Regions from separate parts of the Serratia bockelmannii genome, predicted to be linked through region 1. Evidence: predicted binding sites of a transcription regulator. Region 1 holds the regulator's gene; each other region holds the start of a gene.
What was found. Region 1 encodes CRP, which controls carbon source genes, mostly activating them, when cyclic AMP is high. Its sites were predicted from a motif close to ATGTGANNNNNNTCACAT; they were not measured.
Positions count from the first base shown of each region.

Region 1 (8,062 bases):
GCCGGAAGTGGGCGACCCTGAACAGCCGAAGCTGGTGTTCTTCTTCGATGAAGCGCACCTGCTGTTCAACGACGCGCCGGCGGCACTGTTGACCAAGATTGAACAGGTGGTGCGCCTGATCCGCTCCAAAGGCGTCGGCATTTACTTCGTCACCCAGAACCCGCTGGATATCCCGGACAGCGTGCTGGGCCAGTTGGGCAACCGCGTACAGCATGCGCTGCGCGCCTTCACGCCGCGCGATCAGAAGGCGGTGAAGACGGCGGCGCAAACCCTGCGCGCCAATCCAGCCTTCGATGCCGAAACGGCGATCACCGAGCTGGGCGTGGGCGAAGCGCTGGTGTCATTCCTCGACGAGAAGGGCCGGCCGAACGTGGTGGAGCGGGCGATGGTCATCGCGCCGGAATCCAAGATGGGCATGCTCGGCGCGGAAGGGCTGAACAGCGCGATCAACAAGTCGCCGCTGTATGGCCGCTATGAAGACATGATCGACCGCGAGTCAGCTTACGAGAAGCTGTCGTCGGGCGGCTTCGCCACCGTCGGCACTGCGCAGCAGGGGCAGCAACCGCAGGCGCAAGCACAGCAACAGACGGGCGGCGGCCTGATGGACGGATTGAACGAGCTGCTGTTCGGTTCCACCGGCCCGCGCGGCGGCAAACGCGACGGCATCGTCCAGACCGCCGCCAAGAGCATGGCGCGCGATCTCGGCCGGCAGATCCTGCGCGGCGTACTGGGCTCGATCACCGGCGGCCGTAAAAAGTAAGCGGAAATTATCGTCGGCAGCGGCGGGTTAAATCAGTAAACTATGGCGGCGTTTTTCTCTGCCGGACCTAACATGCTGCTGCTGATCGATAACTACGACTCCTTTACCTATAACCTTTACCAGTACTTCTGCGAATTGGGCGCCGAGGTGCTGGTGAAGCGCAACGATGAGCTACAGCTGGCCGATATCGCGCGGCTGGCGCCGCAGCATCTGGTGATTTCCCCCGGCCCTTGTACCCCGAACGAAGCGGGTATCTCGCTGGCCGCCATTCGTCATTTCGCCGGCAAGCTGCCGATCCTCGGCGTATGCCTGGGGCACCAGGCGCTGGGGCAGGCGTTCGGCGCCGAAGTGGTGCGCGCCCGCGCGGTGATGCACGGCAAAACTTCGGCGATTCGCCATCTGGGCGTCGGCGTGTTTCGCGGCCTGAACGATCCGCTGACCGTGACCCGATATCACTCGCTGGTGCTGAAAGCCGATACGCTGCCGGATTGCTTTGAAGTGACCGCCTGGAGCGAACGCGACGGCGTGCGCGACGAGATCATGGGCATCCGCCACCGCACGCTGGCGCTGGAAGGGGTGCAGTTCCACCCGGAAAGCGTGCTCAGCGAGCAGGGCCATCAGCTGTTGGATAATTTTCTCAGGCGTTAATCCCTTCGCGTTTTTTTCGCCCGTCAGGCGTTTTGCATTTGCGCTTTAGTGTTTTTTTATGCATATTTCGTGATTATATTTTCACTATAACATCGCGATAGCGCTGAAAAACCTTCAGGGTGGAGCCGAAAATGACTGACAAATCCGCAGTGAGCCGCAGCACCTTTGACCAGGTGATCCTGCCTGTTTATGCACCCGCCCAGTTTGTGCCGGTGCGCGGCAAAGGCAGCCGGGTCTGGGATCAGCAGGGAAAAGAGTACATCGATTTTTCCGGCGGCATCGCGGTGACGGCGCTGGGACACTGCCACCCGGCGCTGGTCGAGGCGCTCAAACGCCAGGGCGAAACCCTGTGGCATACCAGCAACGTCTTCACCAATGAACCGGCGCTGCGTTTGGCGAGCAAACTGATCGACGCCACCTTCGCCGACCGGGTGTTCTTCGCCAACTCCGGCGCAGAGGCCAACGAGGCGGCGTTCAAACTGGCGCGTCATTACGCCATCACCCGCCACAGCCCGTACAAAACCAAAATCATCGCCTTCTATAACGCGTTTCACGGCCGCACGCTGTTCACCGTGTCGGTGGGCGGGCAGGCCAAATATTCCGACGGGTTCGGGCCGAAGCCGGCCGACATCGTGCACGTGCCGTTCAACGATCTGGCGGCGGTGAAAGCGGTAATGGACAACCACACCTGCGCGGTGGTGATGGAGCCGATTCAGGGCGAGGGCGGCATTACGCCGGTCGACGCCGACTTCCTCAAAGGCGTGCGCAAACTGTGCGACCAACACCAGGCGCTGCTGGTGTTCGACGAAGTGCAAAGCGGCATGGGGCGCAGCGGCAAGCTGTTCGCCTATATGCATTATGGCGTGATGCCGGACATTCTCACCACCGCCAAGGCGCTGGGCGGCGGTTTCCCGGTCAGCGCCATGCTGACCACCGAAGAGATTGCGTCGGTGATGCAGGTGGGCACTCACGGCACCACCTACGGCGGTAACCCGCTGGCCTGCGCGGTGGCGGAGGCGGCGCTGGATGTGATCAATACGCCGGAGGTGCTGAGCGGCATCGAGCAGCGCCACGCGCTGTATGTGCAGGCTTTGCAGGATATCGGCGATAAATACGGTATTTTCACCGCCATTCGCGGCATGGGGTTACTGATCGGCGCCGAACTGACGCCGCATTACCACGGCAGAGCGCGCGATTTTCTCACCGCCGCCGCTGCGCGTGGGTTGATGATCCTCAATGCCGGGCCGAACGTGATCCGCTTCGCGCCGTCGCTGGTGGTGGAGCCGCAGGACATCGAGGCCGGCATGGCGCTGTTCGAGCTGGCGGTGCAGGATGTGATCAACGCCTGAAGCCCGTGTGACGAATAACGGGGCGCGGCATGCCGCGCCCTTATTGATCGCGGAGTTTGCGCTTGAGCCAAATGCCGTGGTGCGGGCGTTGGCGCCAGGCCAGCGACGAAATGGTGTGCATCACGCTCAGGTGCGACAGAATACGCCGCAAATGACGCTCCATCTCGGTAACGGGCATCTCCGGATGCAGATCCGGCGGCTGCATGATGCCGCTGCTGCCGCTGCTCGGGCCGTCGTACTCCAGGCGTTGCTGGCAGCTCTGCAGCGCAATTTCACAGGTTTGCAGATACGTTTCCGCCAGCTTCGGCGTCAGCATATAGTGCTCGCGCGCCAAAATGGTCATGGCATTCAGGTGTTCGACGATAAACTGGCTGTGAGTGACCCATAAACGCATATCCGCCAGATAGTTCGACGCGAATCCCGGCTCCTGCATCGCCTGATTGAGCGAGGTGAACAGCGCGTTGTGCGCCTGGTTGACCTGCATGCGGGCATAGGCCAACGCGGTGGCGTCCGGCTCCGGCTGTTCCAGCATCAGCCGCAGCGCGGCTTGATCGTTTTCCAGTGCCTGATGGGCATTCTTGCGCAGCAGCCCGCTTTGCCACTGCGGCCATAGCCAAATGGTGCCGCCGAACGCCAGCACGCAGCCGATCAAGGTATCAATCAGACGAGGCACCAGAAAATGCGAGCCGTTCAGCGCCAGCAGCTGCAAGGTGTAAACCGCCGTCACCGTAAAGCCAATCACCGATAGCCCGTAGTTCTTGCGTGAAACCAGGTAGGCTAGCAGCGTGATCACCAGCATGATGCTCAGCGTTTCGCCTTCCGGTAACTGCAGCTGCAGCAGCCCGGCCGCCAGCAACAGCCCGGCAATCGTGCCCAGCGCACGGTGCTGAATACGCACCCGGGTGGCGTTATACCCGTTTTGGCTCACCAGCATGATGGTGAGCAGGATCCAGTAAGGCTTCGGCAGGTTGAACACCGCCCCCAGACTGCTGCCGACCGCCAGCGTCACCCCCAGCCGCGCGGCGTTGCGCAGGGCGGTAGATTTGAACGACAGATAGCTGGCTAGCGCCGGCCAAAACGGCAGGCGGTGCTGGCCGGGCATCAGATCGCGGCGGTACAGCGGATGCTGGGTGCGCAGCAGGCGGGCGATGCGGCTGAAGTGGTAATAACAAAACTGGCCGACCGGGTTATCGGGATGCTGCGCCGCCATTTTTTCCAGCGCCGCCAGCTCGTGGGCCATGGAAAAGCGCTTCGAATGTTGATGGTAGAGTATATCGTGCGCCACCACGCGCAGCCGGGCGGCGATCACCTGAGCGTTGCGGCGAATGATCGCTTCGGCCTGGCTCTGCTCCACCAGTTTTTGCACTTCCTCCGGCAGATGCAGGCTGACGGTGATGTGCTCCTGCAGATCCATCGCCACCTGAAAGGCGCGCTGCAGTCGCTTTTGATCGAGGTTGTTGGCGTGCGGCAGGAAATTAAGCTGTTGGTACAGCAGGCTGATCAGATCCATCACCTTTTGCTGGCGCACCAGCAGTGGCGGCAGCGCGGTCTGCGGATCGGTGTGCTGAGTCAGCAGGGAGTATTTGGCTTCGAAGTAGTCCGCCAGTTCCAGATAGAGCTGGCTGAGCGTCTCGCGCATCGGTTGCTCTTTCCACAGCCGGAACCAGAACCAGGTGAATAAGCCGTACCAGACGGTGCCGATCGCGTACAGCAGCGGCGCCTGCCAGACAGGCACCGTGCCGGCCGTGCTGAGAGCGAAGATGGCGGCCACCAGCGCCGCCGGCAACAGCCGGGCGTGCAGCGGGCTGATTTCGCCGGTAACGCCGAGCAGCAGCGCCAGGCCCAGCATCAGCGCCGGCAGCGGCACGTGCCACAGCAGTGCCTGTTGCAACAGCACGCTGCTGAAGGCGAACAGCGAGCCGCCGACGATCAGCCGTTTAAAGAAGCGCTTATGCGGCGTGTCCAGACCGGCGATATTGCAGCAGGCGGGCACCAGAGAGAACATCAGGCCGAGCTGCAGCTGGCCTATCAACAAGCCAAACAGCACCGGTAGGCACAACACCAGCGTTTGTCGCAGTGCGTAGTTGATTTCCGGGTGGTAGATCAGGCGGCGCCACATGGCAGAGAGCAGACAAAAAAACGGCGCAGATTGCGCCGTTTCTTCAGGGATTAACGGGTGCCGTAGACGACAATGGTTTTGCCGTGGGCGGAAATCAGGTTTTGATCTTCCAGCATTTTCAGAATACGGCCAACGGTTTCACGCGAGCAGCCGACGATCTGGCCGATCTCCTGACGGGTGATCTTGATCTGCATGCCGTCCGGGTGAGTCATGGCGTCGGGTTGCTTCGCCAGATTCAGCAGGGTTTGCGCGATGCGGCCGGTCACGTCCAGGAAGGCGAGGTTGCCCACTTTTTCGGAGGTAACCTGCAGGCGGCTCGCCATTTGGGCGGACAGGCGCATCAGGATGTCCGGGTTCACCTGGATCAGCTGGCGGAATTTCTTGTAGGAAATTTCGGCCACTTCACAGGCGGTTTTCGCGCGAACCCAGGCGCTGCGCTCCTGGCCTTCTTCGAACAATCCGAGCTCGCCGATGAAATCCCCCTGGTTGAGGTAGGACAGGATCATCTCTTTACCTTCTTCATCCTTGATCAGCACCGCGACGGAGCCTTTCACGATGTAGTAAAGCGTTTCGGCCTTTTCACCTTGGTGAATCAGCGTACTCTTCGATGGATATTTGTGGATATGGCAATGAGACAGGAACCATTCGAGAGTAGGGTCTGTTTGCGGTTTGCCGAGAACCATTCGCTGTTATCCTCTGTTGTTATCGCTGCCTTGTGTCACAGGGGTCAGAGTTCCCTGTAAAACCCGCCTGTAGCCGCAGTCATGAGCGAGGGCTACCGGCAAGTTTTGAGGCGTGTCATAAAAATACGCTGTCGCTCTAGCATATTAACTTGCCGTAAGCGCTGCAAGCTACATTCTGTTAACATACCGGTAAAGGAGCCTTTCTCTGGGCGTTTCCCTGAAATTCAGTGTCCCGGAAAGATTTATTGCGGCTCTGTTTGTAGCACAGAGTAAGGCGGGTGTCTCGTGTTGTCTCGCTTCAGCATGATTAGCATCAGGTTACGTTGCCTGTTTCTATGCGAAAGCGTACTCTGATTTTAAGAAATTAACCGGAGTGACCAGAATGCAGGCAAGAGTTAAGTGGGTGGAAGGGTTAACGTTTTTGGGTGAATCGGCCTCCGGCCACCAGGTGCTGATGGACGGCAACGCCGGCGATAAAGCGCCGAGCCCGATGGAAATGGTGCTGATGTCGGTGGGCGGCTGCAGCGCGATTGACGTGGTGTCCATCCTGCAAAAAGGGCGCAACGACGTGCGCGACTGCGAGGTGAAGCTGACCTCCGAGCGCCGTGCAGAAGCCCCGCGGTTGTTCACCCATATCAATCTGCACTTCATCGTCACCGGTCAGGATCTGACTGACAAAATCGTAGAGCGTGCGGTGAACCTGTCGGCGGAGAAATACTGCTCGGTGGCGCTGATGCTCAACAAGGCCGCCACGGTGACCCACAGTTTCGAGATCCGCCAACCGGCGTAATCGAGACGGAGCGCGGCCCGCCGCCGCGCTCAACGCATTTATTCGATCTTCTTGCCTTCCAGCAATCGCTGCACCAGCGGCGCCATGATCAGCTCCATCGCCAGCCCCATCTTGCCGCCCGGCACCACTAACGTATTGATGTGCGAGATAAACGAGCCCTGCAGCATCGCCAGCAAATAGGGGAAGTCAATCTGATCCAGCCCGCGGAAGTGGATCACCACGAAGCTTTCATCCAGTGAGGGAATGGCTTTGGCGGCGAACGGGTTGGAAGTGTCCACCGTCGGCACGCGCTGGAAGTTGATGTGGGTGCGCGAGAACTGCGGCGTGATGTAGTTGATGTAATCTTCCATCGAACGCACCACCGAATCCATCACCGCCTCGCGGGAGTGGCCGCGCTCGCCGGTATCGCGGATCAGCTTCTGGATCCACTCCAGGTTGACGATCGGCACCACGCCGACCAGCAGATCGACGTGGCTGGCCACGTCATGGTGTTCGGTGACCACACCGCCGTGCAGCCCCTCGTAGAACAGCACGTCGGTCGGCGCCGGCAGTGGCTCCCATGGGGTGAAGGTGCCCGGCACCTGATTGTAGGGCACCGCTTCGTCGTAGGTGTGCAGGTACTTGCGCGAACGGCCGGTGCCGTTTTTGCCGTACTCGATAAAGCTCTGCTGCAGCAGGCCGAAGTCGTTGGCCTCGGGGCCGAAATAGCTGATGTGTCTGCCCAGATCGCGCGCCTTGCGGATCGCCGCGTCCATTTCCGGCCGGGTGTAGCGGTGGAAGCTGTCGCCCTCCAGTTCGGCGGCGCGAATGTTGAGCTGTTGGAAGATTTTGCGGAACGCCACGCTGGTGGTGGTGGTGCCGGCGCCGCTGGAACCGGTCACCGCGATAACGGGATGTTTGGCAGACATGGTGGTTGTCACTCCGTGTTGAATGCGCCGGCGTCAGGGGATTATTGTGGCTCTTGTTGACGCTCTCTATGTCAGGAAAAAATGGCGCTCGCTGGTTTGCAATGTCCCATTGTTACCTGATTTTTTCCGTCAGTCATAGAACCGAACGCCACTAAATTTCTTCCTGCCCGGCGCGGAACTGGCCGCGCGGCATGATGTTGACGCTCTCATGCAGTTCTGACCATACCAGCACCACCTCGCCGTTTTTCAGCTGGCGGCGCACGTCCTCCACCTTCTGTTCCAGCGATCGTTCGTGCTCGCCGTAATCGGTGCCTTCGCGCAGCACAAAGGATTCGATCAGGCTGTTCAGGGTGTCGGTTGCCAGTTCTTGCCAGGGAATGATCACGTCGGGATGTCCAGATAAGGGGAAAGCCAGGCCGGAATGCGATGCTCCAGCCACATGTGCGGTTTTTTCAGCGTGCCGCCGACAAAGCCGACGTGGCCGCCGAACTCGGTCAGCTGATATTCGATATTGCGCGGCAGGCCGGCGACGTCGGGGATCACCTCATGGGTCATGAAGGGATCGTCCTTCGCATGGATGATCAGCAGCGGCGTTTGGATCGCCGGCAACAGCGGCAGAGCGCTGCAGCGGCGATAATAGTCGGTGGCGTCGCTGAAGCCGTGAATGCGCGAGGTGATGGCGTCGTCGAACTCGCGGATGCGCCGCAAACCGTTCAGCTGTGACAGCTTGAGCGGCAGGGTGTCCGGGTAGTGCAACAGTTTGCGGGTGGCGTTTTGTTTCAGTTGCCCCAGCAAATAGCGCTGA
Region 1 is NZ_CP196512.1:4,843,625-4,851,686, reverse strand. It holds gene ACSJLU_RS23095 (helicase HerA-like domain-containing protein) at 1-760, shown strand, start outside; gene ACSJLU_RS23090 (aminodeoxychorismate synthase component II) at 833-1,408, shown strand; gene argD (bifunctional acetylornithine/succinyldiaminopimelate transaminase) at 1,540-2,757, shown strand; gene ACSJLU_RS23080 (YccS/YhfK family putative transporter) at 2,798-4,876, opposite strand; gene crp (cAMP-activated global transcriptional regulator CRP) at 4,927-5,559, opposite strand; gene ACSJLU_RS23070 (OsmC family protein) at 5,942-6,349, shown strand; gene ACSJLU_RS23065 (phosphoribulokinase) at 6,388-7,257, opposite strand; gene ACSJLU_RS23060 (YheU family protein) at 7,409-7,642, opposite strand; gene ACSJLU_RS23055 (hydrolase) at 7,639-8,062, opposite strand, start outside.

Region 2 (8,062 bases), 850 kb from region 1:
CCGCGTGATCGAAGCGGAAAGCCTGGATCTGCGTTACTACTCCGTGATCTATAACCTGATCGACGAAGTGAAGCAGGCGATGAGCGGTATGCTGGCGCCGGAATACAAGCAGCAGATCATCGGCCTGGCCGAAGTGCGCGACGTGTTCAAATCGCCTAAGTTCGGCGCTATCGCCGGCTGTATGGTTACCGAAGGGACCATCAAGCGTCACAACCCAATCCGCGTACTGCGCGACAACGTGGTTATCTATGAAGGCGAGCTGGAATCCCTGCGCCGCTTCAAAGATGACGTTAACGAAGTCCGTAACGGCATGGAATGTGGTATCGGCGTTAAGAACTATAACGACGTGCGCGTCGGCGACATGATCGAAGTGTTCGAAATCATTGAGATCCAACGCACCATCGCTTAACGATTGCACATCTGCTTATATCTGTTTACGGGGGGCCTTTGTGCCCCCCGATTTGTCTGGAGAATCCAAAATGGCAAAAGAATTCAGCCGCGGTCAACGCGTGGCGCAAGAGATGCAGAAAGAGATTGCGATCATTCTGCAGCGTGAAGTTAAAGATCCGCGCGTCGGCATGGCGACCGTTTCCGGCGTGGAAGTGTCCCGCGACCTGGCGTATGCCAAGGTTTACGTCACCTTCCTGAACGTGCTGACCGAGAACCACGATCCGGATCTGGTCACCAACGGCATCAAAGCGTTGCAGGACGCTTCCGGCTATATCCGTACCCTGCTGGGCAAAGCGATGCGCCTGCGCGTGGTGCCGGAGCTGACATTCGCTTACGACAACTCCCTGGTGGAAGGCATGCGCATGTCCAACCTGGTGACCAACGTGGTGAAGAACGACGCCGAGCGCCGTTCCGCCTCAGGCGATGACAAGGAGGATTAATGAGTCGCCCTCGTCGCCGCGGCCGTGACATCCACGGCGTGCTGTTGCTGGACAAGCCGCAGGGGTTGTCGTCCAACGATGCGCTGCAAAAAGTAAAACGTCTGTACAACGCCAACCGAGCGGGCCATACCGGCGCGCTCGATCCGTTGGCGACCGGCATGCTGCCTATTTGCCTGGGCGAAGCGACCAAGTTTTCGCAATACCTGCTCGATTCCGACAAGCGCTATCGGGTGATCGCCAAGCTGGGGCAGCGTACCGATACCTCCGACGCCGACGGCCAGATCGTGCAGGAGCGCCCGGTGAATTTTACCCAGGCGCAGCTCGACGCGGCGCTGGACACCTTCCGCGGCGACATCCAGCAGGTGCCGTCGATGTATTCGGCGTTGAAATACCAGGGCAAGAAACTCTACGAGTATGCGCGCCAGGGGATTGAAGTGCCGCGCGAAGCGCGCAGCATCACGGTGTACGAGATGCAGTTTATCCGCTGGGAAGGGGATGAGCTGGAGCTGGAGATCCACTGCTCGAAAGGCACCTACATCCGCACCATCACCGACGATCTCGGCGAGCTGCTGGGCTGCGGCGCGCACGTGATCTATCTGCGCCGCCTGCAGGTGGCGACTTATCCGATTGCGCGCATGGTGACGCTGGAACAGCTGAACGCTTTGCTGGCGCAGGCGCAGGAACAAGAAATCGCGCCCGGCGAGCTGCTCGATCCGCTGCTGATGCCGATGGACAGCCCGGTTGAGAACTATCCGGAAGTGAATTTGCTGCCGGTGGTTGCGGGTTACGTCAAGCAGGGGCAACCGGTGCAAGTCGCCGGCGCGCCGGCTTCCGGCCTGGTGCGTATCACCGAGGGTGAAGAGCGAAAATTCATCGGCGTTGGCGACATCGCCGAGGATGGTCGCGTGGCGCCGCGCCGCCTGGTGGTCGAGCATTTCGACTGACGGCGGGGCACTGCGTCGCCTTGCGATCGCACTGCGCTAAGAGTAGAATGGCGCAGCTTATGCATTGGGTTGCTGAATTAGAGATCGGCGCCTGTTTTTATTATCTATAATCTGGAGTATTACAATGTCTCTAAGTGTTGAAGCTAAAGCTCAAATCGTAGCTGATTTCGGTCGTGGTACTAACGACAGCGGTTCTACCGAAGTTCAGGTTGCCCTGCTGACTGCGCAGATCAACCATCTGCAAGGCCACTTCTCCGAGCACAAAAAAGATCACCACAGCCGTCGTGGTCTGCTGCGTATGGTTTCTCAGCGTCGTAAGCTGCTGGACTACCTGAAGCGTAAAGATGTAGCACGTTACACCAGCCTGATCGAGCGTCTGGGTCTGCGTCGCTAATCTAGCAAGTTTCAGTGGAAAGGGGCCTATTTTGGCCCCTTTCTTCTAGGAAGCATAAGCAAATCAGGTTAATGTATTACTGATGTTTCCAAACAGGTTCTTCCGTTACAGAGGTTCGCGCGGCTAATGAGAGGCTTTATCTCCTGCCTGAGATAAGGATTGTCATTAGTCGCGAGGATGTAGTGAGAAGGCAAATCGAGTCACAGGCGTGTCGAGTCGTCAATGCGATTGCGCGCCGCTAATCAAGGATATAATTTTGCTGACACCGATCATTCGCAAATTCCAGTATGGCCAGCATACCGTCACCATCGAAACCGGTATGATGGCTCGTCAGGCCACCGCCGCCGTTATGGTGAGCATGGATGACACCGCCGTATTCGTTACCGTCGTTGGCCAGAAAAAAGCCAAGCCGGGCCAGAGCTTCTTCCCGCTGACCGTTAACTACCAAGAGCGTACTTACGCCGCCGGCCGCATCCCGGGCAGCTTCTTCCGTCGCGAAGGCCGTCCGAGCGAAGGCGAGACCCTGACTTCCCGTCTGATCGACCGTCCGATCCGTCCACTGTTCCCGGACAGCTTCCTGAACGAAGTTCAGGTGATCGCGACCGTGGTTTCCGTTAACCCGCAGGTGAACCCGGACATCGTTGCGATGATCGGCGCCTCTGCCGCCCTGAGCCTGTCCGGTATTCCGTTCAACGGCCCAATCGGCGCAGCGCGCGTAGGTTACATCAACGATCAGTATGTGCTGAACCCGACAACTGACGAGCTGAAAGAAAGCCGTCTGGATTTGGTGGTTGCCGGTACTGCAGGCGCGGTGCTGATGGTTGAATCCGAAGCGGAAGTGCTGAGCGAAGATCAGATGCTGGGCGCCGTGGTGTTCGGCCACGACCAGCAGCAAGTGGTTATCGAAAACATCAACTCCCTGGTTGCCGAAGCCGGCAAGCCGAAGTGGGATTGGCAGGCCCCTGCGGTCAACGAAGCGCTGCACGCGCGCGTGGCTGAACTGGCCGAAGCTCGCCTGGGCGACGCTTACCACATCACCGAAAAACAAGAGCGTTACGCTCAGGTTGACGCGATCAAAGACAGCGTGGTTGAAACCCTGCTGGCGCAGGACGAAACGCTGGACGCCGGCGAAATCCAGGACATCCTGGGCAACGTCGAGAAGAACGTGGTGCGTAGCCGCGTACTGCGTGGCGAGCCGCGTATCGACGGCCGTGAAAAAGACATGATCCGTGGCCTGGACGTGCGCACCGGCGTACTGCCGCGCACCCACGGTTCCGCGCTGTTCACCCGTGGCGAAACTCAGGCGCTGGTTACCGCGACCCTGGGTACCGCGCGCGACGCACAGAACCTGGACGAGCTGATGGGCGAGAAGACCGACAGCTTCCTGTTCCACTACAACTTCCCTCCGTACTCCGTAGGCGAAACCGGCATGGTCGGTTCTCCTAAGCGTCGTGAAATCGGTCACGGTCGCCTGGCGAAACGCGGCGTATTGGCTATGATGCCTAAACCGGAAGATTTCCCGTACACGGTTCGCGTCGTGTCTGAAATCACCGAATCCAACGGTTCTTCTTCCATGGCTTCCGTGTGCGGCGCATCTCTGGCGCTGATGGACGCCGGTGTGCCAATCAAGGCTGCCGTTGCGGGTATCGCGATGGGCCTGGTGAAAGAAGCCGATAACTTTGTGGTTCTGTCCGACATTCTGGGTGACGAAGATCACCTGGGCGACATGGACTTCAAAGTGGCCGGTAGCCGCGACGGTATCACCGCGCTGCAGATGGACATCAAAATCGAAGGCATCACCCGCGAGATCATGCAGGTGGCTCTGAACCAGGCCAAGGGCGCGCGTCTGCACATCCTGGGCGTGATGGAACAGGCTATCAGCTCCCCACGCGGCGATATCTCCGAATTCGCACCGCGTATTCATACTATCCGCATCAACCCGGATAAAATCAAAGACGTGATCGGTAAGGGCGGTTCCGTTATCCGCGCACTGACCGAAGAGACTGGCACTACCATCGAAATTGAAGATGATGGTACAGTTAAAATCGCTGCGACCGACGGTGAGAAGGCGAAATTCGCTATCCGTCGTATCGAAGAGATCACGGCAGAGATCGAAGTGGGCCGTATCTACCAGGGTAAAGTGACCCGTATCGTTGATTTCGGCGCATTCGTCGCTATCGGCGGTGGTAAAGAAGGTCTGGTGCACATTTCTCAGATCGCCGACAAGCGCGTTGAGAAAGTGACCGACTATCTGCAGATGGGTCAGGAAGTGCCGGTTAAGGTACTGGAAGTTGACCGTCAGGGCCGCGTGCGTCTGAGCATCAAAGAAGCGATGGCGCCGGAAGCAGGTTCACCTGCGCCTGAAGCAGAATAACTGTATAGATAGTTTTACAGCTCCCCGCCATGGGGTTGGGAGCTGTTCGTATCGCGCGGGTAGGATACCCGCGTTTTAGCAAACGGAGGACAGGACGTTCATCCAATGTTTGTCTTCGGGAGTGGGAAATGAAGCCTTTCTTGCGCTGGTGTTACGTTGCGACAGCACTCATGCTGGCAGGATGCAGCAACCATGATTGGCGTAAAGACGAAGTTTTGGCAATCCCGTTGCAGCCTACGTTGCAGCAGGAAGTGATCCTGGCGCGCATGGAACAAATTCTTGCCAGCCGGGCACTGACGGATGACGAACGCGCACAGCTTTTATATGAGCGCGGTGTGCTGTATGATAGCCTCGGGTTACGTGCATTAGCGCGCAATGATTTCTCGCAGGCGCTGGCGATACGTCCCGACATGCCGGAAGTTTTCAACTACCTGGGCATTTACTTAACGCAGGCAGGCAATTTTGATGCTGCCTATGAAGCGTTTGATTCTGTACTAGAGCTTGATCCAACTTACAATTACGCGCGTTTAAACCGGGGCATCGCACTGTATTATGGCGGCCGCTTCCCGTTGGCGCAGGATGATCTGCAGGCGTTTTATCAAGACGACCCAAACGATCCCTTCCGTTCGTTATGGCTGTATCTGGTGGAGCGAGAAATCGATCCCAAGAAGGCCGAAGTAGCGCTTCAGCAGCGCTATGACAAATCGGACAGAGGGCAATGGGGATGGAATATTGTCGAATTCTACCTGGGCAAGATCAGCGAAAAAACGCTGATGGAACGCCTCAAGGCAGATGCAACGGATAACACTTCGCTCGCTGAGCATCTCAGTGAAACTGACTTCTATTTGGGTAAACACTACCTGAGTCTGGGGGACAAGGACACCGCTTCGGCGCTGTTCAAACTGACGGTGTCTAACAACGTTCACAACTTCGTTGAGCACCGCTATGCATTGTTGGAATTGGCGCTTTTGGGCCAAGAGCAAGACGACCTATCGGAATCGGACCAGCAATAGCTGACGAACACCTATCAGCCTGATGAACATTGGTTTTTAACCAAAGTTATCGCCTTAACGGGCGAGGGCTTTTTTGTTCGTTTTATAATCTAATTTGAGCCGGTTCACACTTTTCAATGAAAATGACTGAAAATTTTCTCGACGAGTTATGTAGACTGGCTGCCATTATTAATGAGGCACGTGTACATGACGACTGAGTTTGAAACCTCTTTTGCTGATCTGGGGCTGTCTGCTCCAATCATTTCCGCCCTGAACGATCTGGGCTATGAAAAACCATCTCCGATCCAGGCTGAGTGTATTCCTCACCTGTTGAACGGCCGCGACGTGCTGGGCATGGCACAGACCGGTAGTGGTAAAACCGCAGCGTTCTCGCTGCCGCTGCTGCACAACCTGCAGGCAGACCTGAAAGCACCTCAGATCCTGGTGCTGGCACCGACCCGCGAACTGGCGGTTCAGGTTGCCGAAGCGATGACCGATTTCTCCAAACACATGAACGGCGTCAACGTGGTAGCCCTGTACGGCGGCCAGCGTTACGACGTACAGCTGCGCGCTCTGCGCCAGGGCCCGCAAATCGTTGTGGGTACCCCAGGTCGTCTACTGGACCACCTGAAGCGCGGCACCCTGAACCTCTCTAACCTGAGCGGTCTGGTGCTGGATGAAGCCGACGAAATGCTGCGCATGGGCTTTATCGAAGACGTAGAAACCATCATGGCTGAGATCCCGGCTGAACATCAGACCGCGCTGTTCTCCGCCACCATGCCGGAAGCGATCCGTCGCATTACCCGCCGCTTCATGAAAGAGCCGCAGGAAGTGCGCATCCAGTCCAGCGTGACTACCCGTCCGGACATCAGCCAGAGCTACTGGTCGGTCTACGGCATGCGTAAAAACGAAGCGCTGGTGCGTTTCCTGGAAGCCGAAGACTTTGACGCGGCGATCATCTTCGTCCGTACCAAGAACGCGACCCTGGAAGTGGCCGAAGCGCTGGAGCGCAGCGGTTATAGCAGCGCCGCGCTGAACGGCGACATGAATCAGGCGCTGCGTGAGCAGACCCTGGAGCGCCTGAAAGACGGTCGTCTGGATATCCTGATCGCGACCGACGTTGCGGCCCGTGGCCTGGACGTTGAGCGCATCAGCCTGGTTGTCAACTATGACATCCCGATGGACTCCGAGTCTTACGTTCACCGTATCGGCCGTACCGGCCGTGCGGGTCGCGCCGGCCGTGCGCTGCTGTTCGTGGAAAACCGCGAACGCCGCCTGCTGCGCAACATCGAACGCACCATGAAGCTGACCATCCCTGAAGTGGAGCTGCCAAACGCAGAACTGCTGGGCGAGCGTCGTCTGGCCAAGTTCGCCGCGAAAGTTCAGCAGCAGCTGGAAAGCAGCGATCTGGATCTGTACCGCGCACTGCTGACCAAACTGCAGCCGGAAGAAGAGCTGGATATGGAAACCCTGGCCGCAGCGCTGCTGAAAATGGCTCAGGGCGAACGTCCGCTGATCCTGCCGCCGGATCCGGTCTTCAAACCGCGCCAGCGCCGCGAGTTCAACGACCGTGACGATCGTCGCGGTGATCGTGGCGACCGTCGCGACAGCCGCGATAGCCGTGACGGCGACCGTCCGCGTCGTGAACGTCGTGACGTTGGCGAAATGCAGCTGTACCGTATCGAAGTGGGCCGTGACGATGGCGTTGAAGTCCGTCATATCGTTGGTGCTATCGCTAACGAAGGCGACATCAGCAGCCGTTACATCGGTAACATCAAGCTGTTTGCTTCCCACTCCACCATCGAGCTGCCAAAAGGCATGCCGGGCGAGATCCTGAATCACTTCACTCGCACTCGCATCCTGAACAAGCCGATGAACATGCAGCTGTTGGGCGATGCACAGCCGTTCGAACGTCGCGAGCGTCGTGACGGTGGCAGCAGTGGCGAGCGTCGTGGCAACGGTAACGGCCGTCCGTTCAACGGTGAACGTCGCGAAGGCGGCCCACGTCGTTCCTTCGGAGAACGTCGCGAAGGCGGTAACGGCGGCGAGCGTCGTGGCGGTAACTACAACCGTGACGGCAAGCCGGCGCCACGCCGTGATGACAGCGCACCGGCAGCACCACGTCGTCGTTTCGGCGACGCGTAATCGCTGATTCACCGTTCGCGGTGAAGCACTCTGAAAAACCAGCCTGCGGGCTGGTTTTTTTATGCCTGAAAATTGCCGTCAAACGCCCCTGAATGGCGTATCATTCATAAGGTTTTTTCTTATGGATGATATGCACGGGAGATGCCATGAGTTGGCAGCAGTTCAAATCTCAATACCTGGTGCGCTTTTGGGCGCCGCTGCCGGCGGTGATCGCTGCCGGGATCCTTTCTACCTACTACTTCGGCATGACCGGCACCTTCTGGGCGGTGACCGGGGAATTCACCCGCTGGGGCGGCCATGTGCTGCAGTGGTTCGGCCTGCAC
Region 2 is NZ_CP196512.1:473,109-481,170, forward strand. It holds gene infB (translation initiation factor IF-2) at 1-409, shown strand, start outside; gene rbfA (30S ribosome-binding factor RbfA) at 480-890, shown strand; gene truB (tRNA pseudouridine(55) synthase TruB) at 890-1,834, shown strand; gene rpsO (30S ribosomal protein S15) at 1,959-2,228, shown strand; gene pnp (polyribonucleotide nucleotidyltransferase) at 2,485-4,602, shown strand; gene nlpI (lipoprotein NlpI) at 4,731-5,615, shown strand; gene yrbN (protein YrbN) at 5,738-5,812, shown strand; gene ACSJLU_RS02255 (DEAD/DEAH family ATP-dependent RNA helicase) at 5,802-7,739, shown strand; gene yedE (selenium metabolism membrane protein YedE/FdhT) at 7,886-8,062, shown strand, end outside.
Region 2: the regulator CRP is predicted to act here: its motif matches at 5,708-5,725, upstream of yrbN (protein YrbN).

Region 3 (8,062 bases), 1.2 Mb from region 1:
GCTCTGCGCCTTGTTGGAGATCGCCACGAACGGCAGATAAATCACGGTGGCGACCGCCAGGTTGAACAGGCTCAGCAACATGGCCATGATGCTGCCGTTGGTGTTGAAGAACGCCCCCAAGCCGACCGGCATGGTCCAGGGCGCAATGTTGGTAATCGGCGGGATCAGCCCGGAGTAATAAGCCAGCGAGGTGATAATGGTCAGTACCGGTTGCACCAGGATGAACGGAATGAACATCACCGGGTTCATGATCACCGGCAGGCCGAACAGAATCGGTTCGTTGATCTGGAAGATGCCGGACGGCGTCGCCAGCTTGGCGACCTGGCGGTAATCTTCGCGGCGCGAGGCGATGAAGATGGCGATAATCAGACCCAGCGTCGAGCCGGTGCCGCCAAGGTAGATGTAGGAGTCGACGAACGGTTTCGCCCACATATGGAACTCTTTGCCGGCGGCCACCGCCGCTTCGACCGAACCGTATTTGTTGTACAGCTCCACGTTTTCCAGCGCGAACGGCGTCATGATGCCGCTGTCCAGCGCCGCCAGCGCCATGGAGCCGTGCACCCCGAAGAACCACAGCAGCGAGGAGAACAGCACGTACACCCAGCCCACCACGCTGCCCATCTTGGCCAGCGGTGCCGAGATGCCGTCCATGATGATCTGGTGGAAGTTGGTGCCCCAGTGCGCCAGCGCGAACGCCACCAGCCCCATGATGGAGAGGATGATAAAGCCGGGGATCAGCGCTGAGAAGGAGCGCGACACCGAAGCCGGCACGCTGTCCGGCAAGCTGATCACCCAGTTGCGCCGCACGATGAAAGCAAACATCTCAGCCACCGCCAGCCCGATCACCATACCGGAAATGATGTTGGCGCCGCCCAGCCAATTGGCGCCCACCGCATAGGCCTCGCCGACGTTGAACGGCGTGACGGTCATGAAGGCCGCCACCGCCAGCAGCGCCGAGGCCAGTGGATCGACCTTGCGCTCTTCGGCCAACGCCATGCTGATAAAGAACGGCGTCATCAGGGACATGATCCCTAGCGTACCGTTATAAACGCTGCCACCAATGCTCTTCAGGCTATTCAGCGTCTCGATGGTGGAGGCGTCCAACCTTACACCCAACGAATAGAAAAACGATCCCTCGCCGAAGCTCAGGAACACGTTGTTGATCAACACGAACATCGCCCCGGTCAAGGTCAGCGGCATCAGGCGGATAAAGCCGTTCTTGATGGCGTTGACATGGGGCTGCTTACCGATTTTTACGGCGAAAGGCAGGATAACCTTCTCGAGCGAGGCAATGAGGGTATTCACGGCGGCCTCCTGTTATTGATTGGCTTTCTTGATGGCGGCCACCGCGGCCTTCAGTACGCCCAGCCCATCGACCTTGCCGTACAACAGCGGATCGATGACTTCAACAGGTTTATTGGGCAGCTGTTTCTGCACTTCCGGCAGGGTGTAGGCGATCTGCGGCCCCAGCAGGATCAGATCCGCTTCAACGCCTTTCTCCGCGGCCAGCGCTTCCGGATAGGCGGCGATGATCACCGGCACTTCATATTTTTCGGCCTGCGCCTTCATTTTCGATACCAACAGGGAAGTGGACATACCGGCAGAACAAAACAGATAGATTTTTTTCTTTTCCATACCAAGCACCTCAGATAATCAAAAAAACCCGGTGTTATTTGTATGCCAGATGCAATCACGATTGCTTCACGCACATTCCTTATGAAAATTTCCGTCACGTTGCCCTGGTTACAGACAGTATACGGAGCATGAAAAACGGATCGGTAAGCCAAGAGGATAGAGAACCGTCTCTCATTGACCTGATGGATTGACCCTCTTCACATTTTGCACAAAAAAATAGTGTGACCGGGCTCTCAAATAACCGCTAAAAACTCAGAATATTCTTAATAAATAATCAAATAACAATTATAAACAGCAAGTTATGAACTCGCTGAGAATTTAAGAGGTTATTTGCGCCTGAACAAACGGCGAGGGAATAAAAATAGTTCAAGCTTGATTCGGCTGCTGCCATCCGAACGCGACGGCAGCAGGCGAAGAGGATTACATGGGCAGACGCAGCAACTCGATCACCGTGGCCAGCGCCACGGAATGGTTCCTGCGGTTGGGGTAATAGAGGTAAAAACCGGGAAACGGCGCGCACCAGTCGGCCAGCACCCGCCGCAGCCGCCCGCTCGCCAGGTATTCTTCCACCTCCTGCTCGATGGCAAAAGCGATGCCGACGTTCGCCAGCGCCGCCTGCACCATCATCCTGCCGTCATCGAGTATCAACGGGCTGTTAACCGCCACAGAAAATCGCTGCTCCCCCTGCTGAAAAGCCCATTTGTAGCGCTCGCCTGAAGAGGCTTTGCGCCAACCGATGCAACGGTGCTGCAGTAAATCCCGCGGATGCGTCGGCTCGCCGTGCCGCTGAAAATAGTCCGGCGTGGCGACGATGGCGAAACGCAGATCCGGTGTCAGGCGCACCGCGCGCATATCGTTATGCAGGTCCTCACCGAGCCGGATGCCGGCGTCAAAACCTTGCTCGACGATATTGGCGAACCCCTCGTCCGCCACCACTTCCAGCGTAATGCCGGGGTATTCGCTGGCCAACCGCCCCAGATGCGGCACGATGGCGAGATCGATCGCCGAACGCGGCGCGTTGATGCGCACCAGGCCGCGCGGCCCTTCGCGAAACGCATTCAGGCTCTCGAGCGCGGCGTCGATGTCGGTAAAAGCCGGCACCAGCTGCGCCAGCAGATGCTCTCCGGCCTCCGTCGGCGAGACGTTGCGGGTGGTGCGGTTCAGCAGGCGAATGCCCACCTGCGCCTCCAGTTCGCGCAGGGTGTGGGTCAGCGTCGGCGGCGTCACGCCCAATCGGGCGGCGGCGCGGCGGAAGCTGCGTTCACTGGCGATAGCCACGAAGGCCGCCAGGCCGGACAGTTCGGGTTTCTTCATGCTATTGATATAAATTATCTAATAGTGAGATAAATTTTTAGCGGATAGTTATCCGTCATCTAACAACATAGCATTGCGATCGAACCCATTACCAGGTATCGATGCGATGATTAATGCTACAGCTCCAACCCATGAAACGCCGCGCCGTCTGGCGGGCAAAGTCGTACTGGTGAGCGGCGGCGGCACCGGCATCGGCCGCGCCGCCGCGCTGGCCTATGCCCGCGAAGGCGCCAACGTGGCGCTGGCCGGCCGGCGCGCGGCGGAGATCGAAGCCACGGCGCGCGATATCGCGCTAGCCGGCGGTGACGCCCTGCCCATCGTGACCGACGTCTCCCAAGAAGACGATATCCGCCGGCTACTCGCCGCGGTGACCGCCCACTACGGCCGGCTCGACGTCGCTTTCAACAACGCCGGCATCATCGGCAACTTCGCCCCCATCACCGAACAGAGCAGCGAGGATTTTGACCGGGTGATTGCCATTAACCTCAGAGGCGTCTGGCTGGCGATGAAATACGAGATTGAAACCTTCCTGGCTCAGCGGTCGGGCGGCGTGATCATCAACACCTCCTCCTGGCTGACCCACGGCGCGCTGGCCGGCTCATCCAGCTACTCCGCCAGCAAAGGCGCGCTCGATGCGATGATCCGCGCGGTGGCGCTCGAATACAGCGGCCAGGGCATCCGCGTCAACAACATCAACCCCGGCATCATCGACACGCCGATGGCGCGCGGCAGCGTGGCCGACAGCGCGGCGTTCGCGCCCTTTATCGCCCATACGCCCGCCGGCCGCTTGGGCGAATCGGAAGACATCGGCGATGTGGCGCTGTGGTTGGCGACGGACGAGGCCCGCTTCATCACCGGCCAAAGCCTGCTGGTGGACGGCGGTTACACCATCGCCGGCATGCGTTGAGGAGACGATGCCATGAACTACGTTCGGCTTGGCGACAGCGGCCTGCAGGTGTCCCGCCTCTGCCTGGGTTGCATGACCTACGGCGATCCGGCCTGGCGGCCCTGGGTGCTGAAAGAAGATGAAGCGCGCCCCTTTATCCGCGAGGCGCTGGAAGCGGGCATCAATTTTTTCGATACCGCCAACATTTACTCCGGCGGAGAAAGCGAGCGCATTCTCGGCCGCGCGCTGAAGGCGTTCGCCCGCCGTGAAGACGTGGTGATCGCCACCAAGGCCTACTTTCCGATGGACGCGCAGCCGAACAGCCGAGGGCTGTCGCGCAAGCACCTGCTGCACAGCGTCGACGCCTCTTTGCAGCGGCTGGGGACGGATTACCTCGATCTGTTTGTGCTGCACCGCTTCGACACCGAAACGCCGATCGAAGAAACCACCGATACCCTCGACAGCCTGGTGCGGGCGGGCAAGATCCGCTATCTCGGTGCCTCCTCGCTGCACGCCTGGCGCCTGATGAAAATGCTGGCCTTTCAACGTCAGCACCGCCTGGCGCCGTTTATTTCGCTGCAGAGCCAATACAACCTGGTGACGCGTGAAGATGAAGAGGAGCTGATCCCGCTGTGTCTGGAGGAGGGGCTCAGCCTGACGCCCTGGTCGCCGCTGGCCCGCGGCGTGCTGGCCGGCTCCGGCAACGCCGGCACGCTGCGCGCCGCCACCGACGAACAGGCGCCCCGTTGGTACGGCGGCAGAAACGAAGTGGAACGCACCGTCGCGGCGGTCGCGGAGGTGGCGGCCACGCGCGGCGTTCCACCGGCGCAGATCGCGCTGGCCTGGCTGCTGGCCAAACCCGGCGTGGCGTCGCCGCTGGTGGGCATGTCCAAGCCGCACCATCTGCAGGATGCGCTGGCAGCGCTCACCCTCAGGCTATCGCCGGAAGACCTCGCCGCGCTGGAGGCGCCAATGGCACAGGCTGCCCGCCCCGATCGCTGGTAGCCCCTTTTCCGTCATTCCAGGAGAGAAGACATGTCATATGCGCTTACCGCGCGAGCAGCGTTGTTCACCCTCGCCGCCGCACTCCCCCTGACCACTCCGGCGCAGGCCGCCGCCAATACCCACTGCGCCGAAAGCAGCATGACGCTGCCGCCCGGCGCGCTTTATCCCAACGGCATCGCCCGCGCGGCGGACGGCTCGCTGTATGTCGGCCTGATCACCAGCGGCAACGTGCTGCGCAAGCGGCCGGGTAAAGCGTGGGAAACCTTTTTCCCTGGCGCTGACACGGTGTTCGCCTCAAACGCGCTGCGGCTGGACGAACGGCGCGGGTTGCTGTGGGGCAATTCGCCGGACTTCCTTTCCGGCGGCAAAACGCGGGCCAACCGCATCTATGCGCTGAATGTCGCCGATGGCACGCTCAACCGCAGCCTGGCGCTGCCGACGGGGGAAATGGGCAACGATATCGTGCTCGGCGCAGACGGTACGGTGTACGTGACAGAAACCCGAGGCGGCGGCATCCTGCGCCTGCGGCCGGGCGAAGCGGCATTCAGTACGCGGTTTCAGGATGCGCGATTGGCGGCCCCCAGCGGGCTGGGCGCCGCCGGGATCGTGCTGCTCGACGATCGGCTGATGGCTGTCGCCAATTTCGGCACCGGTAAGCTTTATACCCTCAGCTATAACGATCCGCAGCCGCAGCTGACGGAAATGCAGCTGCCGCGCCTGATTGAAAACCCGGACGGAATGGGATTGGCGCCGGACGGCGCGCTGATCGTGCTGGAAAACGGGATCCAGAGCGGCCAAGGGCGGATCCTGCGGATCCCGTCACCCAAGGCGGCAGGCATGCACCAGCTTGAGGTCTTGCGCGAAGGCATGGAATCGCCGGTTAACCTGACTATCACCCCGCAAGGCTGCGCCTTCGTCAGCGAGTCGCGCATCCGCCACCGTCTGCTGCCCGGCCATGAAACCGAAGTGCCCGACAGTTTCCGCCTCTATCAACTGCCCCTGCCTCTCACCGCCGCGCAATAATCTCTCCACCACCACTGCGGGCGGCGACACTTGCGTTGTTGCCCGCAGGCGAACGACAATCTCGCTGCGTTACAAACCGGCCTTGCGCAGCGCTTCCCATTTTTACCTGTGACAGCCGATTGCCCGCTGGGCTAGTATAAGCGTCTGTGCAAACCTCGGGTTTGAGCGCGCCGTTTGGCGTTTTGATGATTTGATTTGCGCCGCTCGCCAAGCGCTAAAGGGGGGCGGCGCCTGCTGAAACAATGTGATAGCGAATGACGACAATGAAAATCACAGTTCCCTTTACATTCAATGGATTGGAAAAATAATCGCATGAATAGCACCGATAAACTCGATTCGCACACGCCGATGATGCAGCAGTACCTGCGCCTCAAGGCCCAGCATCCTGAAATCCTGCTGTTCTACCGCATGGGCGACTTCTACGAGCTGTTTTACGATGACGCCAAGCGCGCTTCCCAACTGCTGGATATCTCGCTGACCAAACGCGGCGCTTCGGCGGGTGAACCGATCCCGATGGCCGGCGTGCCGCACCACGCGGTGGAGAACTACCTGGCCAAGCTGGTGCAGCTCGGCGAGTCCGTCGCCATCTGCGAACAGATCGGCGATCCGGCCACCAGCAAAGGGCCGGTCGAGCGCAAAGTGGTGCGTATCGTCACCCCCGGTACCATCACCGACGAAGCGCTGCTGCAAGAACGCCAGGACAACCTGCTGGCGGCGATCTGGCAGGATGCGCGCGGCTTCGGTTATGCCACGCTGGACGTCAGCTCCGGCCGCTTCCGCGTCGCCGAGCCGCAGGATTTGGAAACCATGGCTGCCGAGCTGCAGCGCACCAATCCAGCCGAGCTGCTCTACCCGGAAACCTTCGAACAAATGGCGCTGATCGAACAACGCCACGGCCTGCGCCGCCGCCCGCTGTGGGAATTCGAACTGGAGACCGCACGCCAACAGCTCAACCTGCAGTTCGGTACCCGCGATCTGACCGGCTTCGGCGTCGAGCAGGCGCACCAGGCGCTGCGCGCCGCCGGCTGTCTGCTGCAGTACGTCAAAGATACTCAGCGTACTTCGCTGCCGCACATTCGCGGCATCACCATGGAGCGTCAGCAGGACGGCATCATCATGGACGCCGCCACCCGCCGCAACCTGGAGCTGACGCAGAGTCTGTCCGGCGGCAGCGACAACACGCTGGCGGCGATCCTCGATCGCACAGTCACGCCGATGGGCAGCCGCATGCTGAAACGCTGGCTGCACATGCCGACCCGAGACATCAAGGTGCTGACCGCCCGCCAACAGGCGATCGGCGCATTGCAGGAGCTGTTCGCCGATCTGCAGCCTTCGCTGCGCCAGGTGGGCGATCAGGAGCGAATTTTGGCGCGCCTGGCGCTGCGTACCGCGCGTCCGCGCGATCTGGCGCGCATGCGTCATGCTTTCCAGCAATTGCCGGACATCCGCGCGCTGCTGCAAGACGTGGACACCCCGCACGTGCAGCAGCTGCTGGCGCAGGTGGGCCAGTTCGACGAGCTGCGCGAGCTGCTTGAACGCGCGGTGATTGAATCGCCGCCGGTATTGGTGCGCGACGGCGGCGTGATCGCCCCCGGTTACAACAGCGAGCTGGACGAGTGGCGCGCGCTGGCCGATGGCGCCAGCGACTACCTCGACCGGCTGGAGATCCGCGAGCGTGAAAAGCTGGGGCTGGACACGCTCAAGGTCGGTTTTAACGGCGTACACGGCTACTACATTCAGGTGAGCCGCGGCCAAAGCCATCTGGTGCCGATCCACTATGTGCGCCGCCAGACGTTGAAAAACGCCGAGCGCTACATCATCCCGGAATTGAAAGAGTACGAAGACAAAGTGCTCACCTCCAAGGGCAAGGCGTTGGCGATCGAGAAAAGCCTGTACGACGAACTGTTCGATCTGCTGCTGCCGCACCTGGCGGAGCTGCAGCAGAGCGCCGCCGCACTGGCCGAGCTGGACGTGCTGGCCAACCTGGCCGAGCGCGCCGATACCCTGAACTACGCTTGCCCGACCATGAGTGAGCAGCCGGGGATCCGCATTACCGAAGGCCGCCACCCGGTGGTGGAGCAGGTGCTGAGCGAACCGTTTATCTCCAACCCGCTCACCCTGTCGCCGCAGCGCCGCATGCTGATCATTACCGGCCCGAACATGGGCGGTAAAAGCACCTATATGCGGCAAACGGCGCTG
Region 3 is NZ_CP196512.1:873,232-881,293, reverse strand. It holds gene chbC (PTS N,N'-diacetylchitobiose transporter subunit IIC) at 1-1,305, opposite strand, end outside; gene ACSJLU_RS04065 (PTS sugar transporter subunit IIB) at 1,318-1,635, opposite strand; gene ACSJLU_RS04060 (LysR family transcriptional regulator) at 2,056-2,949, opposite strand; gene ACSJLU_RS04055 (SDR family NAD(P)-dependent oxidoreductase) at 3,119-3,856, shown strand; gene ACSJLU_RS04050 (aldo/keto reductase) at 3,869-4,840, shown strand; gene ACSJLU_RS04045 (Vgb family protein) at 4,871-5,863, shown strand; gene mutS (DNA mismatch repair protein MutS) at 6,176-8,062, shown strand, end outside.
Region 3: the regulator CRP is predicted to act here: its motif matches at 1,821-1,838, upstream of ACSJLU_RS04065 (PTS sugar transporter subunit IIB).

Region 4 (8,062 bases), 630 kb from region 1:
CGCGGATCGCCTGACGCATGGTTTCCACCGTCTCCAGCGGAATGCCGCTGTCCTGCCCGCCATACAGCCCCAGCACCGGCGTTGACAGGTGGGTGGCGACATCGACCGGATGCTTCGGTGAATTCAGCGTTTTCTCGCCGACCAGTTTGCCGTACCAGGCGACCGCCGCCTTCAACTGCGGGTTGTGCGCCGCGTACAGCCAGGTAATGCGGCCGCCCCAGCAGAAACCGGTGATCGCCAGCTTGCCGGCGTCGCCGCCGTGGCGGATAGCCCAGTGCGCGGCGTGATCCAGATCCGACAGCACCTGACGATCCGGCACCTTGGTCACCAACTGCTGGAACAGTTCGCCGATATCGGTGTAGTCGTTGGCGTCGCCCTGACGGAAATAGAGCTCGGGCGCGATTGCCAGATAGCCCTGCTTGGCCAGGCGACGGCACAGATCCTGAATGTGCTCATGGACGCCGAAGATTTCCTGTACCACCAGCACGATGGGGAAGGGGCCGTTATGGTCGGCGGGTTTGGCGACATAGGCCGGCAGCGCGTCGCCCTGAGAAGGGATGGTCGTTTGCCCGGCGTGAATGCCCTGTTCGTCGGTGATAATCGCGGAGGCGGCCAACGGCGCGGCGGCCGGGGCGAATCCCCCCTGAGCCTGTTCTAATGTCATCACATGTTCGGTTTTCATTGCGGTCTCCGTGCAATAGAAAAAAGCGCTGAGATTAACTATAGGAAAGATTACCCATTATTGGCGCTGCGTGGCGCACTTTCGGACAAGTCGATAAAAAACGGCTAATTATCTGGCTTTGCGGCATTTTTAAGCGCTTTTTATCATGTTATTACGCGTTTTGGCCCACGTAAGTGCCATAAGGTGCGTTAGAGGGCTTTTTTGTCCCTAAGCAACCGATAAGATGGGGGTATTTCGAATTGATGAGCTAAATAGTTTCAGTCGGCAACCAACGGGCAGGGAGCGGCAAGGTTTGTCGGCTAGACTGAGATTTAGCGGTGCGTTCTGGATGCGTCATAGTGATTTTTTTCGTGATAAAAATCACAAAAAATATGTAGCATGTGATTTGTTTCTCTTTTCATAGTGACTATCGTCACGAAATTAAGCGGCGATTTTCAGTAGAGTGCTTTTTTGTTCCTCCCAATAAACATGATCCATGAGGAGTCTCGTATGTCTCAGTCTGATGTTTTTCATCTCGGCCTCACCAAGAACGATTTACAAGGGGCCCAGCTTGCCATCGTGCCGGGCGATCCGCAGCGCGTAGAGAAGATTGCCAAGCTGATGGAAAATCCGGTGCATCTGGCCTCCCATCGTGAATTCACCACCTGGCGCGCAGAGCTGGACGGCAAGGCGGTGATCGTCTGCTCCACCGGTATCGGCGGCCCGTCTACCTCTATCGCGGTGGAAGAGCTGGCGCAGCTGGGCATTCGCACCTTCCTGCGCATCGGCACCACCGGCGCCATTCAGGCCAATATCAACGTCGGTGACGTGCTGGTGACTACGGCGGCGGTACGCCTCGACGGTGCCAGCCTGCACTTTGCGCCGATGGAGTTTCCGGCGGTCGCGGACTTCGCCTGCACCACTGCGCTGGTGGAAGCGGCCAAGGCCAGCGGCGCGACCACCCACATTGGCGTGACCGCTTCTTCCGATACTTTCTACCCGGGCCAGGAACGTTACGACACCTACTCCGGCCGCGTGGTCAGCCGTTTTAAAGGCTCGATGGAAGAGTGGCAGGCGATGGGCGTGATGAACTATGAAATGGAATCCGCCACGCTGCTGACCATGTGCGCCAGCCAGGGCCTGCGCGCCGGCATGGTGGCTGGGGTGATCGTTAACCGCACCCAGCAAGAGATCCCGAACGCCGAAACCATGAAAAACACGGAAAGCAAAGCGGTGCAGATCGTGGTGGATGCCGCCCGCCGTCTGCTGTAATCACCTCCCCTCAACGGGCCGCTGACGCGGCCCGTTGAGGTTGATGACAAACCTCATGCCATTGCCGGGTTTGCAAAGAGCTGCGGATAACAAACAGGGAAAATCAATTCATTGATTTTCGGCTGATGACCACAAAGGAGGAAAAACCGCGTTTTTTCCTCCTTTGTCAACGAACTGAACGGGCCGCTGACGCGGCCCGTTTTTCCATTCGCGGCGAATCTGTTACGGTGATACTCCTCAGCGCTGCGCCGATGGCTGCCGCGCGTTGTCATAACAAAAACAACGAGGACGTTTATGACCGCCCAGATCCTGCTTCATCCTTCGCTTGCGCCGCTCGACGGCGGCATTAACTTCCGTGACTTCGGCGGCAACGGCGTGGCCGACGGGCGCCGCATCAAACGCGGCCTGCTGTTCCGCTCCGGTTCTCTCGAACGGCTGACGGAAAGCGACTGCACTTTCCTCGCTGGAGTGCCGGTACGTTCCGTGCTGGACTACCGCGATGCCGACGAAGTGCAGGCCAAACCGGATATTCTGTGGAATGGCGCCGACTATCACCACGTGCCGGCTAACCCGCTGAGCAGCGAAGTTAACGCCAACCTGGAAAAGCTCACCAACGAAACGCTGGCCGCTTTCGACGCCCGGGCGTTCATGCTGGAGCTGTATCGCCGCCTGCCGTTCGGCAATGCGGCCTATCAGCGGCTGGCGCAGCTGTTGAGCAACCCTGGCGGCGGCGCGATCGTGCAGCACTGCGCGGTCGGCAAGGATCGCACTGGGGTCGGTTCGGCGCTGGTGCTGTTCGCGCTGGGCGCCGACGAAGCGACGGTGCTGGAAGACTATCTGCTGACTGAAACCACGCTGGCCACTTTCCGCGAGCAGATGCTGGATCAGCTGTCTATCAAGCTGAATGCGGCGGCGCTGGAGCAATTCGCCTACGTGCTCAGCGCGCGCGAGGAGTTCCTGATGACGGCGCTGGGCTGCATCCGCCAGCAATACGGCTCCACTGACCGCTGGCTGGAAGCGGAATACGGCCTGGGCGCGGCCCAGCGCGAAGCGCTGCAGGCGTTCTACCTCGAGTAAATTGCCGCGTGTTTAGCCGGGGTTTAACTCGCCCCGGCTTACCCTAGGCGGCGAACCATCGCGTATCAGGAGCCCTGCATTGAGCCTCAATGACGTTATCAACTGGGTCAGTGACGTCGTGCGTCAGCACGAAGGCTGGGCCATTCCCATCATCTTCTTCCTGGCGTTCGGTGAGTCGCTGGCGTTTTTGTCGCTGCTGCTGCCGGCCACGGTGATCCTGCTGGCGCTGGGCGCGCTGATCGGCGAAAGCGGCATCGCCTTTTGGCCGATTTGGGTCGCCGCCGCCGCCGGGGCGTTTTTCGGCGACTGGCTCTCTTACTGGATCGGCTATCACTATCAGGATCGCGTGGCCCATATGTGGCCGCTGTCGCGCAATCCGCAGCTGCTGGCGCGCGGCCATGCCTTCTTTGAGCGCTGGGGCGTGCTGGGCATTTTCATCGGCCGCTTTTTCGGCCCGCTGCGCGCCGTGGTGCCGCTGGTGGGCGGCATTTGCGGCATGCCGCAGCGCTATTTCCAACTGGCCAACGTCACGTCGGCGATGATCTGGGCGTTCGGCATTCTGGCGCCGGGGGCGTTCGGCATCAAGTGGCTCAGCCAGTGGCTGGGCTGATTTCTCGCTAAATTGCGTAGCGCCGCGCAATATTGTGCGCGGCGGGCAAAATCAGGCTGGACATCCATACAGCCTCCCCTTAACGTGACGGGCAATGGGCGTGCGAAACGCCGGAACGGCAAGGTGCAACAGGAGGCAGGGTGGATACCAGTCTGATTTATGGGATTGGCGGCGTCGCGATCGGCATGCTGTTGGGGTGGCTGATCGCCAGTCTGCGGGTGCAGCAGACGAATGCGCAACATGAAACCGAACTGCGGTTGCTGGAGCAAGCATTGCAGCAGGCGCAGCAGGAAACGGCCGTGCGGCAGGAGGCCCTGCAGCGCCACGAACAGCAGTCGCGCCAGAGCGAGCTGGAGCTGCGCAACCTGCACAGCCAGCTGGCGGCCGGACATGAGAAGCTGCAACAGCTCAATCATTGGCGCAACGAATGCGAACTGCTCAATCAGGAGCTGCGCGCCCAGCGCGAGGTTAACAGCGCGCAGGAGGCCGAGCTGCGCGAAGTCACCATCCGTCTGGAAGAGACGCGTATGGCGGCGGAGGAGAAGCAACGCCTGCTGATCAACAGCGAACAGCGCCTCACCACCCAGTTTGAAAATCTCGCCAACCGCATTTTTGAACACAGCGGCCGCAAGGTGGACGAGCAAAATAAGCAAAGCCTGGATCGTTTACTGCTGCCGCTGCGCGAACAGCTGAACGGTTTCCGCCGCCAGGTTCAGGACAGCTTTGGCCAGGAGGCGCGGGAGCGCCACACGCTGACGCACGAGATACGCAATCTGCAGCAGTTGAACGCGCAGATGGCGCGCGAGGCGATCAACCTCACCAAGGCGCTGAAAGGCGACAACAAAACGCAGGGCAACTGGGGCGAGGTGGTGCTGAGCCGGGTGCTGGAAGCCTCTGGCCTGCGCGAAGGGCATGAGTATGAAACGCAGGTCAACGTGCGGGTGGATCACCAGAGCCGCATGCAGCCCGATGTGATCGTACGCCTGCCGCAGGGCAAGGATGTGGTGATCGACGCCAAGATGTCGCTGATCGCCTACGAGCGCTATTTCAACGGCGAGGATGAGGCGGAGCGCGAGGCGGCGCTGAGCGAACATATCGCCTCGCTGCGCGGCCACATCCGCATGCTGGGCCGCAAGGACTATCAGCAACTGCCGGGGCTGCGCTCGCTGGACTATGTGCTGATGTTCATTCCGGTCGAGCCCGCCTTCCTGCTGGCTATCGATCGCGAGCCGGAGTTGATCAGCGAAGCGCTCAAGCACAACATCATGCTGGTCAGCCCGACCACGCTGCTGGTGGCGCTGCGTACCATCACCAACCTGTGGCGTTATGAGCATCAGAGCCAAAATGCCCAGCGCATCGCCGATCGCGCGGCGAAACTGTATGACAAGATGCGGCTGTTCGTGGACGATATGTCCGTGCTGGGGCAGAGCCTGGACAAGGCGCAGGGCAGTTATCGTCAGGCGATGAACAAACTGAGCGAAGGCCGTGGTAATCTTATCGGCCAAATTGAAGGTTTCCGCGCGCTGGGGGTTGAGGTCAAACGGCCGATCAACCCGCTGCTGGCGCAGCAAGCCGGCGCGCAACACGATGACGCGGAAGAGGCGAACGACGATGATGTCGCCGCGCTGCCGCAGACGAAAGACGATGACGATACCGCCGGGGAGCCGGGCTTCGTTTCGCACGGCTGAGGCCGTGGCGAGGTGGGGTATTCCCCAGGCTTCTGGTACACTCATCAACACAAAATTGACTGAATAGCAGGCAGGACAATGGCAGATCAACCGCAGGAAACCACCGATTTCGGTTTTCGCACCGTCGCTAGAGACGAAAAACAGGCCATGGTGGCGGACGTTTTTCATTCGGTAGCGGCAAAGTATGACGTGATGAACGACCTGATGTCGTTCGGCATCCATCGTATCTGGAAGCGTTTCACCATTGACTGCAGCGGCGTGCGCCGTGGGCAGCGCGTGCTGGATCTGGCCGGCGGTACCGGCGACCTGGCGGCCAAGTTCTCCCGCATGGTCGGCGAGCAGGGGCAGGTGGTGCTGGCGGACATCAACGATTCGATGCTGAAGATGGGGCGGGAGAAGCTGCGCGATCGCGGCATCGTCGGCAATATCAATTACGTGCAGGCCAACGCCGAGGCGTTGCCGTTCCCAGATAACTACTTCGATTGCATCACCATCTCCTTTGGCCTGCGTAACGTGACCGACAAAGACAAAGCGCTGCGCTCGATGTTCCGCGTGCTGAAGCCGGGCGGGCGCCTGTTGGTGCTGGAATTCTCCAAGCCGCTGCTGGCTCCGCTGAGCAAGGCTTATGATGCCTACTCCTTCCATGTGTTGCCGAAGATCGGCGAGCTGGTGGTGAAAGATCCGGACAGTTACCGTTACCTGGCGGAATCGATCCGTATGCACCCCGATCAGGAAACCCTGAAAGGCATGATGGGCAACGCCGGTTTTGAAAACGTCACCTATTTCAACCTGACCGGTGGGATTGTCGCCCTGCATCGCGGCTTCAAGTTCTGAGAGGGAGATGCCGATGCTGTTTACCCCTCTGCTGACCGGTGCGCTGGAAACCTCGCTGAATAACCTGCTGTTTCGCGATCGCAGCATGAAAGCCGCTCGCCAACGCCTGGCGGGCAAGGTGCTGCGCATCGAACTGGAAGAGTTGGCTTCACCGCTGGTGCTGATGTTCAGCGAACTGCGTGTGGACGTGCTGGGGCAGTCTGAAGACAGTGCCGATTGCACCGTGCGCAGCCGCATTCCCGCCTTACTGAAGCTGCGCGATCGCCAGCAGTTGCCAGTGCTGATGCGCAGCGGCGAATTGACGGTGGAAGGCGATATTCAGGTGGTGCAACAGCTGGTTGGCCTGCTCGATCTGGCGGAGTGGGATCCGGCGGAATGGCTGGCGCCTTATGTCGGCGATATCGCCGCTCAGGGCATTACGCAGGCGCTGGGCAAAGGCGCTTCGTTACTCAAGGCCGGATTGATGCGTCGGCAGCAAGACATGGCTGAGGCGCTGACTGAAGAGTGGCGTCTGGCGCCGGGGCCGCTGGAAGTGGTGTGGTTCAATGAAGAAGTGGATGCGCTCGCCCGCGGCGCGGAAGCGCTGATTGCCCGCATGGATAAGTTGGAGGGCAAGCGATGACCCCAGGCGAACTGCGTCGTTTGTATTTTATCGTCCGCGTTTTTCTCAGCTATGGGCTGGACGAGCTGATCCCGACAATGCGTTTGACGCTGCCGCTGCGCTTCGGCCGCCGGTTGCTGTTCTGGATGCCTAATCGGCACAAGGACAAACCGCTGGGCGAACGTCTGCGGCTGGCGCTGCAGGAATTGGGGCCGGTCTGGATCAAATTCGGCCAGATGATGTCGACCCGCCGCGATCTGTTCCCGCCGCACATTGCCGATCAGCTGACGCTGCTGCAGGATCGGGTGGCGCCTTTCGACGGTGCGCTGGCGCGCAAGCATATCGAGCTGGCGATGGGCGGCCCGCTGGAAGCCTGGTTCGACGACTTCGATCAGCAGCCGCTGGCCTCTGCCTCGATCGCGCAGGTGCATACTGCGCGGTTGAAAACCACCGGCCAGGAAGTGGTGCTGAAGGTGATCCGACCGGATATCGGGCCGATTATCAAAGCCGATGTGCGCTTGATGTACCGGCTGGCCGGTTGGGTGCCGAAGCTGTTGCCGGACGGCCGCCGCCTGCGTCCGCGCGAAGTGGTACGCGAGTACGAGAAAACCCTGCTGGACGAATTGAATCTGCTGCGTGAAGCGGCCAACGCCATTCAGCTGCGTCGCAATTTCGACGGCAGCCCGATGCTGTACGTGCCTGAAGTCTACTCCGACTACTGCCGCGAAAGCGTGTTGGTGATGGAGCGTATCTACGGCATTCCGGTCTCGGACATCGCCACGCTGGAGCAGCAGGGCACCAACATGAAACTGTTGGCGGAACGTGGCGTTCAGGTGTTCTTTACCCAGGTCTTCCGCGACAGCTTCTTCCATGCGGACATGCATCCCGGTAATATTTTCGTCAGCTACGAACATCCGGAAGATCCCTGCTACATCGGCATCGACTGCGGCATCGTGGGTTCGTTGAACAAGGATGACAAACGCTATCTGGCGGAAAACTTCATCGCCTTCTTCAACCGCGATTACCGCAAGGTGGCGGAACTGCACGTCGACTCCGGTTGGGTGCCGCGTGACACCAACGTGGAAGATTTCGAATTTGCTATCCGCACCGTGTGCGAACCGATTTTCGAGAAGCCGCTGGCGGAGATTTCCTTCGGCAACGTGCTGCTGAATCTGTTTAACACCGCGCGCCGCTTCAATATGGAAGTGCAGCCACAGCTGGTGTTATTGCAGAAGACCTTGCTGTATGTTGAAGGACTGGGACGTCAGCTCTACCCGCAGCTGGATCTGTGGACCACCGCCAAGCCGTTCCTCGAGAGC
Region 4 is NZ_CP196512.1:258,733-266,794, forward strand. It holds gene ACSJLU_RS01205 (dienelactone hydrolase family protein) at 1-682, opposite strand, end outside; gene udp (uridine phosphorylase) at 1,172-1,933, shown strand; gene ACSJLU_RS01215 (tyrosine-protein phosphatase) at 2,228-3,010, shown strand; gene ACSJLU_RS01220 (DedA family protein) at 3,090-3,620, shown strand; gene rmuC (DNA recombination protein RmuC) at 3,761-5,308, shown strand; gene ubiE (bifunctional demethylmenaquinone methyltransferase/2-methoxy-6-polyprenyl-1,4-benzoquinol methylase UbiE) at 5,387-6,142, shown strand; gene ubiJ (ubiquinone biosynthesis protein UbiJ) at 6,156-6,764, shown strand; gene ubiB (ubiquinone biosynthesis regulatory protein kinase UbiB) at 6,761-8,062, shown strand, end outside.
Region 4: the regulator CRP is predicted to act here: its motif matches at 1,061-1,078, upstream of udp (uridine phosphorylase).